4 regions of the Neobacillus sp. DFD-2R genome follow, and region 1 is predicted to be linked to each of the others. Evidence: riboswitches for the same ligand, from Rfam matches in the RefSeq annotation. Region 1 holds a riboswitch; each other region holds the start of a gene.
What was found. A riboswitch is a leader RNA that binds a small molecule or an ion and turns the genes downstream of it on or off. The one in region 1 is predicted to bind S-adenosylmethionine.

Region 1 (4,026 bases):
TAAAGAAGTTTAATGAGTTAACAAATACCGAACTTTATAATATTTTGAAAGAAAGGACCTTCGTTTTTGTAGTTGAGCAAAACTGTCCGTATCTGGAGGTTGATGGGAAAGACACACAAGCATATCATCTATTTAAAGAAAATGAGGGGGAAATTCTAGGATATTTAAGAATTTTGCCTTCAGGTGTTTCCTATCCAGAAGCTTCGCTTGGTAGAGTCTTTGTAAAGAAAGAATATAGAGGAGTAGGGTTAGCTGAAGAGCTTTTAAAGAGAGGTATAGATTTTATCCAAAATGAATTAAAAGAGACAACTATTAAGATACAAGCTCAGAACTATTTACAGAGGTTTTATAGCTCCTTTGGTTTCCAAACCGTTTCTAACGTATATTTAGAGGATGATATTCCTCATATCGATATGAGATTACAAATAAAGCATATCGATACCAAGTAATTTCTTTTAATCGCTCATTGTAACAAACCAACAAAAATTAAAAAAGCGATACCATTGATAGTGATTTTCCATGCATAGTTGGAAGCTGGTAAGACTTGGGCACTGTTTAAAAATTGCTCCTCAAAACGGAATATTAATACAAAGGGGATGGCTTATTTAACTTTCCTTAAGCCCATCCCATTATGAATCTCTTGAATACCTTCTTCACAAACTCCATATAAAAGTCAGGAACAAGATTCACACACAATTTGAATATCGGACGGGACGACAAACTTTCGGATGCACAACTCAATGTCCTCCCAATTCAGAATTTGTTCGATTTTAATCCCCATTTTCTTTAAAATTTAAAAAAGGGGTCGATTTTTGAGAAGTTATTGATAATCAGATAAAACTCTCCCTTCCATATATACAACTGGGAGGGAGAGTTTCTACAGTCTATTTGTTACCCCATACACTTTCAGCAATTTTTATCATGTGACTTATTTTATTCCATTGCTCCTCTTCTGTTAATATATTTCCTTCTTCCGTACTGGAGAATCCGCATTGAGGACTTAATGCTAGGTTTTCTAAAGGAATATATTGACTTGCTTCATTTATTCTATCTTTAATCGCGTCCGGATCTTCTAGTTCCGGGAATTTAGATGTAATCAGTCCTAGTACGACTGTTTGGTCATCACGTTTAAAGCTTTTTAATGGTCCAAAATCACCTGAACGTTTATCATCATATTCTAGGAAGAGCCCATCTACATTTAAATTAGCAAATATGGCATCAGATATATAATCGTACCCACCACTTGTAATATAGGTAGACCTGAAGTTTCCACGGCAAATATGCATCGTGATGATCATATCATCGGGTTTCTTAGAAAGGGCATCATTTAAACAACGTACTCTAGTATCGATAATGTCCTGTACTTCCATGTTGAGTCTATCTACAACTGCTTTAATACGTTCTTCCGAAACAAAATCAATCCAGGAAGTATCGTCTAGTTGTAAATAGCGACATCCCGCATTATAGAAAGCTTGAATGGCTTTTTGGTATGCTGTTACTGTATCATTATAGAACTGCTCTCTGTTCCCGTTATAATATTCATCACCCTGAATTCTAGTGAATAACATATTAGGACTTGGAATGGAGAATTTAGCAACTTGACTTCCATCACCATACTTGTCTACTGCCTCTTTTAAGAACTTAAAATGTTCTACCATATAATGATTATCGAAGTCTACTTTATCAACCACTTTAATGGCATTATTTCTTGTTTTAGCACCCTTGAAGTTACTTACATATTCCGTTTCAAATAATTCAACACCTTCTAAACCTGATAAGAAATCTAAGTGCCACCAAGAACGTCTAAACTCGCCATCCGTTATTGATTTAAGTCCCACTTTAATTTGCTTTTGTACAAGCTTCTCAATTTCTTTATCCTCTGTAGACTTGAGGGCATCTTTATCAATTTCCCCATTCACATAAGCCTTTCTTGCTTCTTTAATCGGTTCCGTTCTTAGAAAACTACCTACATGATCGGCCTTAAATGGAGATTTAACGAGTGTTTTTGACATAAATTATTTCCTTCTTTCTTTACTATTTAAAAAACCCTCTTCTCAAATATAAGAAAAGGGGAAGTTATCGTAACTGATTCTCTTCTTATCTTTAAGCAAATCGCTGCTGGAATTGGCATACTAAAATAAGTCTGCTGCCGAGGCTTCAAAGGGCCAGTCCCTCCACCTCTCTGGATAAGATTATTCAAAATATTAAAATTAAACATAATGTATCCCTGTTTTGCTAGTCTGTCAACAGGAATCGAATAAAATGTGAGAATTTTCATAGAAGTGCTTATATTTTTACTTTCAGTATGTAGGACAAATCATATTTTTTCATAAGAAAAAAGTGTATTCCTTGTTATTGTCGAATTATGTCTAATTAAGAAGATTAGATTGGCAAAAGAGAAAATAAAAGAACAGTTTATTGTATATAATCTATTGTGTTATTCCACTAATGGGTGCTTAGATTCAACAGGTAAGATGTTCCGACAGCCTTTTTTTTCTTCCACTAACGACTTGGGAACAATTACTAGAGGATTATTTAGATTTATATTTGATTCATCAACCATTTGGTTATGTATATGGTTCATGGCGTGCTATCATAAGTAGAGTCGAAAAATAGAGGGTGGCGGTTCATTGGAAGGGGCAAACCAAATGTGTGTACCTGGGCCTTGTGGACGGACTTCTCACTTTTTACCTACTTTTAAATAATTTAAAATTATCATATAATAGTAGATATCTTTATCTGTAAATAATTGTATACACTATGATTTGGTTATATTGAGACAGAAAAGGTGTGTATGTTGGTTGCGCCTTAGCTTGGTGTGATGCCTACAACTTTTCTGCAAATTTTAGGGGAAAAGGTTGATAAAAATGAGCAACAGGGAAACTAAAACAGACGTAATTTTAATTGGCGCCGGAATCATGAGTGCGACTTTAGGGACACTCTTGAAAGAATTAGTACCAGAATGGGAAATTACAGTGTTTGAGAAGCTCGCAAACGCAGGAGAGGAAAGCTCTAACGAATGGAATAATGCGGGAACGGGGCATGCGGCACTGTGTGAGCTTAACTACACGGTCGAAAAACCGGATGGAACTGTAGATATTAGTAAAGCGATAAAAATTAATGAACAGTTTCAAGTTTCAATGCAGTTTTGGTCTTATCTTGTAAACAGCAGGATGATACAAAATCCACAGGACTTTATCATGCCATTGCCACATATGAGTTTAGTACAAGGAGAACAAAATGTAACGTTTTTAAAGAAACGTTTTGAAGCGCTGTCGAACAATCCTCTATTCCAAGGGATGGATTTTTCCGACGACCATGATAAACTGACGCAATGGATTCCTCTTATCATGGAAGGCCGTACATTGAATGAACCGATTGCGGCTACAAAGATCGACTCTGGAACGGATGTCAACTTTGGTGCTTTAACACGCATGTTGTTTGACCACTTAAAGTGTAAAAACGTCGAGATAAAATACCAGCATAGTGTTATGAATATGAAACGTACTAGCGACGGCTTGTGGGAATTGAAAGTGCGAAATCTCGATAGCGGTACTGTCGAACGTCATACTGCAAAATTCGTCTTTATCGGAGGCGGGGGAGGTAGCCTGCATTTACTGCAAAAATCCGGTATTCCTGAAGGAAAACATATTGGGGGATTCCCTGTAAGCGGAATATTTATGGTGTGTAATAATCAGGATGTTGTAGCGCAGCACCATGCAAAAGTGTATGGTAAAGCTAAGGTTGGTGCTCCGCCGATGTCTGTTCCGCATCTTGACACAAGATTTATTGAAAATAAAAAATCGTTGCTATTTGGACCATTTGCCGGCTTCTCACCAAAGTTCCTAAAAACTGGTTCTATGTTTGATTTAGTTACTTCCGTAAAACCGAATAATGTCTTAACTATGTTGGCGGCAGGCGCAAAAGAGATGTCACTGACAAAATACCTGATTCAGCAAGTGATGTTATCGAAAGAACAACGCATGGAAGAGTTACGTGAGTTTATCCCGAACGCCAAAAGCGAGG
Region 2 (4,026 bases), 2.6 Mb from region 1:
ATCCAATGAAGGCCCGCCGCGAAAATACTATCAGCTGACGAAGGCGGGACGGGAATATCTCGAACAGCTGGTACAGGAATGGCAGCAATTTTCAAAGAGTGTCAATGAGATTATTGAGGAGGGGATGAAGCATGACTAAACAGCAATTTTTAGACGAACTGAATCGTCTGTTAGCGCCATTGCCTGATATCGAACGAGAAGATATTTTAAGTGATTACGAGTCACATATTGAATCGGCGATCGAAAATGGAAAAACGGAGGAAGAGGCGGTTGCGAATCTAGGATCGCCGCGAACGATCGCCCATGAATTAGGGGCATTTCAGCCGGTTGAAAAGACGTCATTTACCGATTTTATTTCACAAAAACAAACCGGTTTGAACATTATTGCCTTGATAGGAATGCTGCTCTTTAATCTTACTTTCATCGTTGGTCCCGTTGTCGGAATCGCCGGTACGTTTGTCGGGCTTTATGTAACGGCAATCGGTTGTCTTCTTTCTCCTCTGGGTTTCATCATGAATTTATTTACGCACGATACACCGATGCTGCTCATGTTCTTCTTCGTCCTCGCCGTCTTTTCATTTGGGTATCTGCTGTTCCTGTTGACACACTTTTTGGCAAAGGGATATATTCGCTTACTCCGTTGGTATTGGAAGCTCAATGTGAAAATCGTGAGAGGGGGTTATTAAGGTGAAAAAGTTATCGATAGTTGCCGCTATTTTGGGATTGGTGATTGGAGTCATTGGAGTTTTCTATTACGGGTTTGTCCATCCTGCCTCGGCGGTTGCGGTAAATGAAACGAAAACGATTCAAGTTAAGGACATTAATAAAATAAACCTGGAATCACGTTCATCCAGCGTCCATTTTTATCCTTCAAAAACCGACGCTTTAACCGTTCACCTCCACGGCAAAACCTCCCGAAAGGATCTGGTGTTTTCCGTAAGCAAGAGCGGTGATACGGCAATGATTGATATCGGGCCGAAAAATGATCAAAAATTTCATTTATCGCTATTTGAGTTCATGTCCAATCACCTGCAAGCCGATGTGGAGGTACCGGAGAAAATGTACAGTGAACTCACCGGCCGCTCGCAGGCAGGCAGTATTGAAATCCGGCAAATTTCAGCGGGCCGCATAGATTTGAATTCTTCCGCAGGCAGTATTAAAGGGGAAGACTTAAAAGGCGATGTAACCGCCCATTCTTCAGCGGGAAGTATAAAACTAACGAACATAGAGGGGAAAATGGATTTAACCAGCAGCGCCGGTTCGGTGGATGTCCAAGTAAAAGCGATTACCCGAGACATCACTGCCAGCAGCAGCGCAGGATCCGTTCGAATCGTAACCGGGCAGCAGCCGGAGTCTCTGCAACTGAACCTTCAGACATCTGCGGGCAGTGTGAATATCAATCTGGCCAACGTTTCGTACACAACAAAGGAACATGACCGCGTCATCGGCTCCATCGGCTCAGGCGGTCCGAAGCTGCAGCTGGAATCCAGTGCGGGATCTGTGTCTATCAATAAAAAATAGAATCATTTTAAGTAAAGGAACACAGTTTAGGCTGCCGAGATTGAATCGGACGCCTTTTTCTGTTTTGTTCTAAAGAGAGGACGGATCTAGGGATTGTGATTGTCCAGGAGGATGGACAGGTAATAGAGTCTGCCGGGAAAGACAATGAGTTATCTTATTCGTACCGAGTAAAATTTACCGATTAACCTAACAAGCACCGTTCCACGTGCCTGGTGCCACCTATCCGATATTTGTAAAGGATGGATAGGTTTTTTCTTTCCCAGTTCCCAAGGAGAGTTTTGAGATTAAAATAATAACTGTCATTATTTTTATTTTATAGCTGTAGGGATGTAGTGTTTTTTAAGAGACAGAATTATCTTGACATTCTTTTTGTCGGTTGATAAAGTTATAAAAAAATATTTCTTATCCAGAGAGGTGAATAGACTGGCCCGATGAAACCTCAGCAACAGGTCTACTAAGATACTGTGCTAACTCCTGCGGGTGATGATACCTTGATTGATAAGAGTGTAGGTTTTATTTGTCAGTAATGCACTCTTTTTAAGAGTGCATTTTTGCTTTTTCTTGAAGGAGGAGAAAGAAGGTAATCGAATATTTCTAAGAAAAATTAAAGTTGAGTTATAGTTTAAAAGTGAGAGGAAGATTTGCATGTTTAAGATAAAACAGAATTTTTCTATTATCTTATGCTTTATCCCAAAGATTCTCCAAATATTTTTGAATATATCCCTCGTTTTACTAGCAATCATTTTATCTATTTTACTAGTTAAGGAATTAATCATTTTCATTCAGATTTTGATAGGGGGAGGCAACAATGACTTTAAACTTTTTCTTGCCAATATACTTATCTTCTTTTTATATTTTGAGTTTATTTCTATGATTGTTAAATACTTTAAAGAAGATTACCACTTCCCTATTAGGTATTTTTTATATATTGGCATAACGGCAATGATAAGAATAATTATTGTTGATCACGATCACCCTCAAAATTCATTATTTTATGCGATTATTATCTTAATCCTAATAATTGGGTATTTCATTATCAATTTAACTCCTCGTGAAAGGCCCGATAGTACCCGGTTGAATAAAAAATAATAATTGCTTGTCACTATTGTTCGAATGGAAAAGTTGAAGGATGTTAGGTGCACGAATATTTCCAAAGTTATTGTACGTATCCCGGGTTGGAAAAGATGGATATGTTCCTATTTTTATTGATAAAAAACCGCAGGTAGTAACGTTAGGGTGAACCGTATCATAAATAGATACGGTTTTTTTGTACAACTCGATAGCTCACAAAGAGGATACTAAATTTGATATTCTATTAAAAAAATGAAACACCAATTGACATTCTTTTTACTATTTTTAGACGGAAAACCTTTTAAAATAGAAGCCTCGCGGGATATTTAATCAAACGTTTGATTAAAAAGGATTTTAGTCGGATTTTGTCAAGTTTTCAGGTCGAGGGGATGGACTAATTGAGTATAGCCTGCCTGTTCTGGCGGTTATGCCGATTTCATTTGCGAATAGCAGGGTCTTTTTGCGAAAACGCACATAATAGTAACTTAATTATTAAAAAAGACTGAAGGCAAATCCGTATAGTTGGGATTTGCCTTCAGTCTGTGACTCTCTTTTTAATCGAGACTTACTTATCTAATTCTGGCACCATCATGACCAACTCGATAAGAACCAATCTTCGTATCATGTGCCATGATACCGCTGCTATAGAGGTAGTACCACTTACCGCCGGTTAAGATCCAGCCGGTCGCCATCGAACCATCTTTATTTAGGAAATACCAGTTCTTGTTATACCATAACCAACCGGTTTTCATGGCTCCGGTGTTGTCCAGATAGTACCACTTCTTCCCGTCTAGAATCCAACCGGTAGTCATAATACCGGTAGATTTATTGAAGTAGTACCATTTACCTTTATCAAGAACCCAACCGGTTTTCATTGCACCGGTAGCAGTATCCAGGTAATACTTCTTGCCGTTGTACACTAACCAACCCTTTTGTTTTACGTTGTTTACATAATAATAGCGTTTACCATTTTCAGTAACCCAACCATTCAGATTCGCTTTCATAACTGTAACATTTGTTGGACTGCTTTCATTTCCTGCGCTGTCCGTTGCAGTAACAGTTAAAATCGAACCGGCATTTTCATGAGGAATTCTCGTTGTGAACTTTCCATTATCACCGGCTACAGAGGCACCAATTTGAACTCCACCCAGAGAAACAATAACTTTCGCATTAGGTTCCGTAACACCGGTGATCACATTTTCATTATCGTGGATGGGATTAACTAAAGGCGGGGTGGGGGGTGTTGTATCTTGTTGCTGGTCTATGAAATCCCAAGCCAAACCATATGTATCATCTGTTGTATACATACCGACATTTAATGCACTTATATAGTAAACTCCTGCTGGAAGATTGTATCCTAATGTTAATTGGTGGTCATCTTGTTGCATATAATCAGAAAAAATGAGATTATCATTTGCATCCGTAAGCACAAAA
Region 3 (4,026 bases), 2.3 Mb from region 1:
TACATTTTCTGCTTCTACAAATTTATCCGGCTGATAAATATCCGATACAGTAATAACACCATAGGTTTCATTATTGTGCACGAGCCTTACTACATCACCAACGGAAATATGTTGTGCTTCTTCCTCAGAGACCGGAAGTGTAATAGGGATACTCCACACAGTACCATCTGCAAGGCGCATTGATTTTACGACAGACTCATAATCCCTTTTATTCATAAAGCCTTTATTAGGGCTGTAAGCACCCGTTCCTATTAGTTCCAGGTCACTTAGTGCCATTACATCTAATTGAAGTTCTTTTTCTACAGTTTTGTAATTATAAGAAGGCTCCCAAAGATTGATTAGTGATCCTCCATGTGGTTGAATTAGTGCCATGATTTTTTCCTCCATTATTTAAAAAGTTTATGAAGCTTTCGGTGGGCTAGGTGTAAAATATTTATTTTACACCTAGGTGAAAGATATCTATCTTTCACCTAAATGCCCCCTCCGCCTTCGTAATACGATCTGCTGTCTTCGCGAATTGTCTTAACAAGACTAATAATTCCTAAGGTTGCTGCACAAACGCCGAATAAAACAACTACTGTGTAAATGTCACTATCAACAAATAGTTTTACAAAACCATAGGAGATGACAAGTGAGAGGATTGGAGATACAATCCATACTTTCACAATCTTACTAATTACGGCAGTTTTAAAAATTTCCAGCCCTTTTTGTGCAGTACCAATTCCCATAATCGCCGTACTTGTTACTTGTGTAAGTGGAACCGGCAATCCAAAAATAGAAGCTAAAATGACAAGAGTTGCACCTGTTCCTGAAATCGCTCCACCTTCTAAAAGGGAGAAGCTTGTTATTTTTTTAGCATTTGTTTGTAACACACCTTTTCCAAGGAGAATGGCACCGAGAGCAATAATCAAACCGCCGATGATTATGCCGGCTTTGACTGTCAATATTCCGGCTCCGACGATTGGCCCTGCTGCATTGGCAACATTGTTCATTCCCGCTGAAAAGGACTCGAAAAAACCAACAATGATCACAAATAGTGAGAGAATGCCTTTTGTTTTCCCTGTTTCTAGCTTAGGGTATTTTTTTTGTACTCGCTGAATCAGTTTTCCAAATATAAACCCTAAAGTAAAACCAATAATCGGTATGATAAACCAAAAAGCAACGATCACCATAATATTTTTAATAAATAAGGCACGATAGGCTATTCCTACCCCCACCACAGCTCCAACGGTAATTTCGCTTGTTGAAAGAGGAATACTTAAAATATTAGCGAGAAATAAAGATAAAGCAGCAGATGAAAGAATGATCAAAACAACCTTTACGGTTAAAAACGTGTGGGGAATAAGGTTGCTCCCAATTGTTTTAACCACCTCACTGCCTCCGATTACAGCACCGGCAAAAATACCAATGCCGCAGATAAGCAAGGCTATTTTCCGACTAGGAAGTGCACCTGAGCCGTAAGGGATACTAATGGCAGCTGCGGCACCGCTAGCACCAATATTCAAGGCAAAAAACAAGGCAACTGCACATGCTGCATAAGTAAGTGTCATTGACGTCCCCTCTTATCCATGCAGTCCGCACTCAGTTTTTCCTTTACCGGACCATCTTCCCGAACGAAGATCTTCTTCATTCCAAGCGGGTGCAGTACAAGTTTTACATCCAATACTTGGATAGCCCTTATCATGCAGGATATTGTATGGAAGCTGGTTTTTGTGAGCATATCTCCAAATATCCTTCCAGGTCCAATGGATGAGTGGGCAAATTTTTACTGATTTAAATTTACTGTCCAAATTAAAAAATTCGGTGTTCTTCCTTGTTTCTGACTGTTCTCTTCTTAATCCTGAAAGCCATGCCGTCCCGCCGGATAGGACTTCATTAAGCGGAATGACCTTTCTCATTTCACAGCACTTATTAGGCTCACGCTTCCATAATTCATCCCCATATTCCAATGCCTGCTGTTCAAGTGTAAGTTCAGGCTTTTTTAATTCAATTCTAAGGTTTGGATATTTTTGTTTTACTTGTTCAATTAACTGATAAGTCTCCTCAAAATGAACCCCTGTATCAAGAAATACGATCCTTGCTTTGTCATTTACCTTTGAGATCAAATCTATTAAAACAATACCTTCAATCCCGAAACTGCATGCATATGTTATCTCATCTTCTGAGTAATGCTGATATGCCCATCTTAATACTTCGAGAGCGCCTTTTGTTTCATCACTCATTGCAAACAAAGGCGGCGAAAACGAATCAAACGTATGATAAGTCAACAATTCAGTCAAGCTAACTTCCCCCATTTCTTTAAGGCAATAAAAAAAACAGTTATAACCAAGCAGTTAAAACTGCCTCTAGTTTTCTAGTCAGCACTTTTTATTTCAACCTTACTTTTTCATTCTTTTCAATTTGAATAATCTTTCCGTCCTGTACGACAAGCGTTATCGAACCAAACTTTAAATCTGTTAATAACTCTTTAAGCCGTGCAAAAACAGGTTCCAGCAAGTCTTCTTTTCCCAAACAAGTCCCTCCCTTGTTAAACAAAAAATCTTCCCATTTCGGAAAGACTGTTTAGGTAATATTTTTACCTTATCTTTCAAAATGGTTCACATTTTGTTGGATTTAGCACCTTACTATTTGTAGGTTGCCGGACATCAAAGGGCCAATTCCCTCCGTCTCTCTGGATAAGTATTCATTTTTAATAAAAACAAAATTCTTTAAGGAGTTTAATCCCTAGTTAATATATCGGTTTAATTAAATTTAACAGCATTATGTATAAATGTCAATCTGTTATTTTAAAATTTTCTGGCTTTTTCATAAATTGTTAAAAAAGTCCTAAGAACAAAAGGCGCAAGCGCCCGGTTAGCGCACGACAGGATTGGTACGGCTCGACTGAGGTAAAGTCAGATAATTTTCCAAGTTATCCGCACCAAATTATTTTATAGTTTCCTAAACGATACAAAAAGCTCTAGGCCTTGTATTGGCGCTAGAGCTAGATATTTCTTATAGTAAATAAAATAAACCATTTTCGCTAAAAATAAAAAAGCAAGTGGATCTACACCCACCTGCTTTTAATAGTAAATAATTATTCTTGAATTGTTGTAATTGAACCTGAACCTACAGTACGTCCGCCTTCACGAATTGAGAACTTTGTTCCTTCTTCGATTGCAACTGGAGCGATTAGTTCAACTGTCATTTCGATGTGGTCGCCAGGCATAACCATTTCAGTACCTTCTGGAAGCATACAAATACCAGTGATATCAGAAGTACGGAAATAGAATTGTGGACGGTAGTTTGAGAAGAATGGAGTATGACGTCCACCTTCTTCTTTTGATAAAACGTAAACTTGTGCTTTAAACTTAGTGTGTGGAGTGATTGACTTTGGTTTAGCCAATACTTGACCACGTTCGATATCTTCACGTGCTACACCACGAAGAAGAGCACCGATATTGTCTCCTGCTTCTGCAAAGTCAAGAAGCTTACGGAACATTTCTACACCTGTTACAGTTGTAGATTTTGGTTCTTCAGTGAAACCTACGATTTCAACTACGTCACCAACTTTAACTACACCACGCTCAACACGTCCTGTAGCAACAGTTCCACGACCAGTGATAGAGAAAACATCCTCAACAGGCATCATGAATGGCTTATCAGTGTCACGAGTTGGAGTTGGGATAAACTCATCAACAGCAGTCATAAGTTCATAGATTTTTTCTTCCCAAGCAGCATCGCCTTCTAATGCTTTAAGAGCAGAACCTTTGATAACCGGAGTATCATCACCAGGGAAGTCGTATTCTGTTAATAGATCACGAATTTCCATTTCTACTAATTCAAGAAGTTCTTCGTCGTCTACCATGTCACATTTGTTCATGAATACAACAAGGTATGGTACTCCTACTTGACGAGAAAGAAGGATGTGCTCACGAGTTTGTGGCATTGGGCCATCAGTTGCAGATACTACAAGGATACCGCCGTCCATTTGCGCAGCACCAGTGATCATGTTTTTAACATAGTCAGCGTGTCCTGGGCAGTCAA
Region 4 (4,026 bases), 1.9 Mb from region 1:
CATGTTCATTTTGAACCTTTGATGAATCTCTAACAATTGCTGTAACTTTATGCCCTCTTTCTATCGCTTCTTTTAGAATAAGCTTTCCTGCCTTACCACTGGCACCAATAATTCCAATTTTCATTTAGAGTCCTCCTATATAATTCATATTAATGTAACGGCGTTAACTAAATGTAACTATAACGATTACATGTATTCATTATAGTTACATGTAGTTTGTTTGTCAATAGTTAGGGAAATATTCTTCAACTGGTAATCAACAAAAATAAAAGAGTGAAATCTTTGCGATTTCACTCTTTAAATATACTACTAATTATATTGTCAGTCGCGAGTTTTATTTAGCGATTTTCTGCTTGTTCACGCAATTGATTTGCTTTATCAGTACGTTCCCAAGGCAGATCAACATCTGTACGTCCAAAGTGTCCGTACGCTGCTGTTTGTTTATAAATTGGACGGCGAAGGTTCAACATATTAATGATTCCTGCCGGGCGAAGGTCAAAGTTTTCACTTACTAGATCAACCAAAACATCTTCGCTAACTTTGCCTGTACCGAAAGTATCAACAGAAATAGAAACCGGACGTGCTACCCCGATTGCATATGCAAGCTGTACTTCACATTTCTCAGCAAGCCCTGCTGCTACAATATTTTTAGCTACATAACGTGCTGCATAGGCTGCAGAACGGTCAACTTTCGTTGGATCCTTACCGGAGAACGCACCTCCGCCATGACGTGCATAACCACCGTACGTATCAACGATGATTTTACGGCCTGTTAAGCCTGCATCCCCTTGAGGTCCACCAATTACAAATCGACCTGTTGGATTAATAAAATATTTTGTGTTTTCATCGATTAGTTCCTGTGGAACAACCGGATTGATAACATATTCTTTTAAATTACGTTGAATTTGCTCTAATGTGATTTCAGGATGATGCTGGGTTGAAATAACAATCGTATCAATACGAACAGGTTTGTCGTTTTCATCATATTCAACTGTTACTTGCGTTTTTCCATCCGGACGGAGATAAGGAAGAATCTCTTCTTTGCGAACCTCTGTTAAACGGCGAGCAAGCTTGTGTGCTAAGGAAATTGGTAAAGGCATTAGCTCTTTTGTTTCATTACAAGCGAAACCAAACATTAAACCTTGGTCTCCTGCCCCAATTGCTTCGATTTGTTCATCAGACATTTGACCTTCACGGGCTTCAAGTGCCTGATCAACACCCATGGCAATATCCGGAGACTGTTCATCAATAGATGTTAAAACGGCACACGTCTCGGAGTCAAAGCCATATTTAGCACGATTGTAACCGATACTTTTAATCGTTTCACGAACAATTTTTGGAATATCCACGTAAGTAGAAGTAGTGATTTCACCCGCTACAAGAACAAGTCCTGTAGTTACTGAAGTTTCTGCGGCAACACGAGCATTAGCATCCTTCGCTAAAATTGCGTCTAAAATGGAATCAGAAATTTGGTCACAGATTTTATCAGGATGACCTTCAGTTACTGATTCAGAAGTGAACAAACGACGTTTTGTTGACAACTGAATTCCTCCTATATTATGAGATTATCGAGGTTTTAAAAGGTTACAGGAATACTTCTTGAACCTCGTACTTTGATACGGAACTCATTCCCTTTATAGTATGAAATAAACAAAGGATTTTTATTAGAAGGGAATAAACTAAAACCTTATTCCTAACTCTTATCATAAAAGGACTTATACAAAACAAAAAACCTTACCATTGTGAGGAAAGGTTGTTCCGGGCCTTTCACTCTTATCGTTCAAGGTCAAAGCCTTGCGTCAGATTAGCACCTTCGCTAGGAAAAAGACCTGAAAAGAGGTCATTTTCTCATGTAGCAGGTTGCTGGGTTTCATAGGGCCTGTCCCTCCACCAGCTCGGGATAAGAGAGTATCCGTTCAATGAATAATCATACCGCACATTATCGAACAATGTCAATGAATTTTTTTATAAAATTTAAGGAAAAATGGGATATAACACCGTTTTCGAAATACAATTTTATCCTTCTTTTAAAAAGGCTCTTTTCGTAAACTTTGTTGCTTTTGAAACTTAATAAAGTTCATTTACTAAGTTTCTAGGCAATTTTCACAAATGTTCTTACGAAAAGATGCCACGAAGCTTCTAATTATACGGGTTGATAAACTTATACGAAAAACAACAATCTATGCGAAAATAGCCTTTAAAAAAGATTAATTTTTAGTGATGCCGAAAAAAAAACATTAAAGGAAATTTCATTATTGAACATTTTTTTAAAATAATTATTTTTATTAACTATTCATCCCTTTTACGAATATAGTATAAAATACAATCTAATTTCATTAATTAGTATAGACTATTAAATTAAATGTGTTATACTATTTTCGAAGTGTTATCACATTTAAAAAAATGGTAAAGGAAGGTTCCCTCAGATGAATTCTGTTCACACTCCGAATGAATTAAATGAATTATTAAAAGAAAATCATGTTCAAGTGCAATTATCTGTACCGCAATTAGTTGAAAAAATTTTAAGTCGCAATGAAGGCACATTAACCTCTACAGGAGCCATTCGTGTAGCCACAGGTAAATACACAGGAAGATCTCCTCAAGACAAATTTATTGTGGCGGAAGATTCCACAAAAGATAAAATTGCCTGGGGAGCAAATCAGCCGATATCAGAAGAAGCATTCAACAACCTCTATAATAAGGTAGTAGACTATTTAAAACAGAAAAACGAAATTTTTGTTTTTAAAGGCTTTGCAGGCGCCGATAAAAAATCACAATTGCCAATTCAGGTGATTAATGAGTTCGCATGGCATAATTTATTCGTCCATCAATTGTTTATTCGCCCAAACGAAGACGAATTATTGGCACATAACGCTGGATTCACTGTTATTTCCGCTCCAAACTTTAAAGCAAATCCTGCTGTAGACGGCACCAACTCAGAAACGTTTATTATTATTTCCTTTGAACGCAGGACTGTGTTAATTGGCGGCACAGAATATGCTGGTGAAATGAAAAAATCAATTTTTTCCGTGATGAATTATTTGTTACCTGAAAATAATATTTTATCGATGCACTGTTCTGCCAATGTAGGTCAAGAAGGTGATGTAGCCCTGTTCTTTGGTCTTTCAGGTACAGGAAAAACAACATTATCTGCCGATCCTAATCGCCGGCTAATTGGCGATGACGAGCACGGTTGGTCGTCAAACGGCGTTTTTAACATTGAAGGCGGATGCTATGCAAAATGCATTAATCTTTCCCGTGAGAAAGAGCCGCAAATTTTTGACGCAATTCGCTTCGGTACAGTTTTAGAAAATGTAACTATTAATCAAGAATCAAGAATTGCTGATTATGATGATGGCACATTAACAGAAAATACTCGTGCAGCTTACCCAATTGATGCAATTGATAATATTGTGCTGCCAAGTATTGCGGGCCATCCAAACACAATCGTCTTTTTAACAGCTGACGCATTCGGAGTGTTGCCGCCAATTGCTAAATTAACCAAGGAACAAGCGATGTATCACTTCTTAAGTGGTTATACATCCAAGCTTGCCGGGACAGAACGTGGAATTACTTCACCACAGGCAACCTTCTCAACCTGCTTTGGTGCTCCGTTCTTACCTTTGCCTGCGACACGGTATGCGGAAATGCTTGGTGAAAAAATTCTCGAACATAATGCCAATGTCTTCCTCGTTAATACAGGATGGACCGGGGGAGAATATGGTGTCGGTAACCGCATGAAGCTCTCCTTTACAAGAGCAATGGTCCAAGCCGCACTTGAAGGGGAACTCAACAATGTTGAAACAGTAAGAGACGATATTTTCGGTTTAAATATCCCGCTGCACATTGCCGGTGTTCCTGATGAAGTGCTTCAGCCGATTAAAACCTGGGCAGATGCTGAAACATATGAAAAGAAAGCCAAAGAGCTTGCCGAAAAATTCCGTGAAAACTTTAAAAAGTTCACAAACGTTTCAGCGGATATTGAAGAAAAAGGCGGTCCAATTGCCTAAGTAGAGTTTTAATGAC

Region 2: another riboswitch for S-adenosylmethionine. It lies ahead of psiE (phosphate-starvation-inducible protein PsiE); the one in region 1 lies ahead of AC3ANV_RS15445 (5-methyltetrahydropteroyltriglutamate--homocysteine S-methyltransferase).
Region 3: another riboswitch for S-adenosylmethionine. It lies ahead of AC3ANV_RS26820 (YezD family protein); the one in region 1 lies ahead of AC3ANV_RS15445 (5-methyltetrahydropteroyltriglutamate--homocysteine S-methyltransferase).
Region 4: another riboswitch for S-adenosylmethionine. It lies ahead of metK (methionine adenosyltransferase); the one in region 1 lies ahead of AC3ANV_RS15445 (5-methyltetrahydropteroyltriglutamate--homocysteine S-methyltransferase).

The regions. Positions count from the first base shown of each region.
Region 1 covers NZ_CM173228.1:3,067,518-3,071,543, reverse strand. The annotation lists gene AC3ANV_RS15450 (GNAT family N-acetyltransferase) at 1-449, shown strand, start outside; gene AC3ANV_RS15445 (5-methyltetrahydropteroyltriglutamate--homocysteine S-methyltransferase) at 885-2,012, opposite strand; SAM riboswitch class I at 2,095-2,193, opposite strand; partial or broken gene AC3ANV_RS15440 (aldo/keto reductase) at 2,515-2,595, shown strand; gene AC3ANV_RS15435 (malate:quinone oxidoreductase) at 2,868-4,026, shown strand, end outside.
Region 2 covers NZ_CM173228.1:226,206-230,231, forward strand. The annotation lists gene AC3ANV_RS01165 (PadR family transcriptional regulator) at 1-139, shown strand, start outside; gene AC3ANV_RS01170 (HAAS signaling domain-containing protein) at 132-686, shown strand; gene AC3ANV_RS01175 (DUF4097 family beta strand repeat-containing protein) at 688-1,521, shown strand; SAM riboswitch class I at 1,921-2,026, shown strand; gene psiE (phosphate-starvation-inducible protein PsiE) at 2,167-2,610, shown strand; gene AC3ANV_RS01185 (N-acetylmuramoyl-L-alanine amidase family protein) at 3,162-4,026, opposite strand, start outside.
Region 3 covers NZ_CM173228.1:5,328,273-5,332,298, forward strand. The annotation lists gene sat (sulfate adenylyltransferase) at 1-372, opposite strand, end outside; gene cysP (sulfate permease) at 471-1,550, opposite strand; gene AC3ANV_RS26815 (phosphoadenylyl-sulfate reductase) at 1,563-2,270, opposite strand; gene AC3ANV_RS26820 (YezD family protein) at 2,368-2,493, opposite strand; SAM riboswitch class I at 2,578-2,682, opposite strand; gene tuf (elongation factor Tu) at 3,077-4,026, opposite strand, start outside.
Region 4 covers NZ_CM173228.1:1,210,608-1,214,633, reverse strand. The annotation lists gene AC3ANV_RS05825 (NAD(P)-dependent oxidoreductase) at 1-124, opposite strand, end outside; gene metK (methionine adenosyltransferase) at 339-1,541, opposite strand; SAM riboswitch class I at 1,771-1,907, opposite strand; gene pckA (phosphoenolpyruvate carboxykinase (ATP)) at 2,427-4,010, shown strand.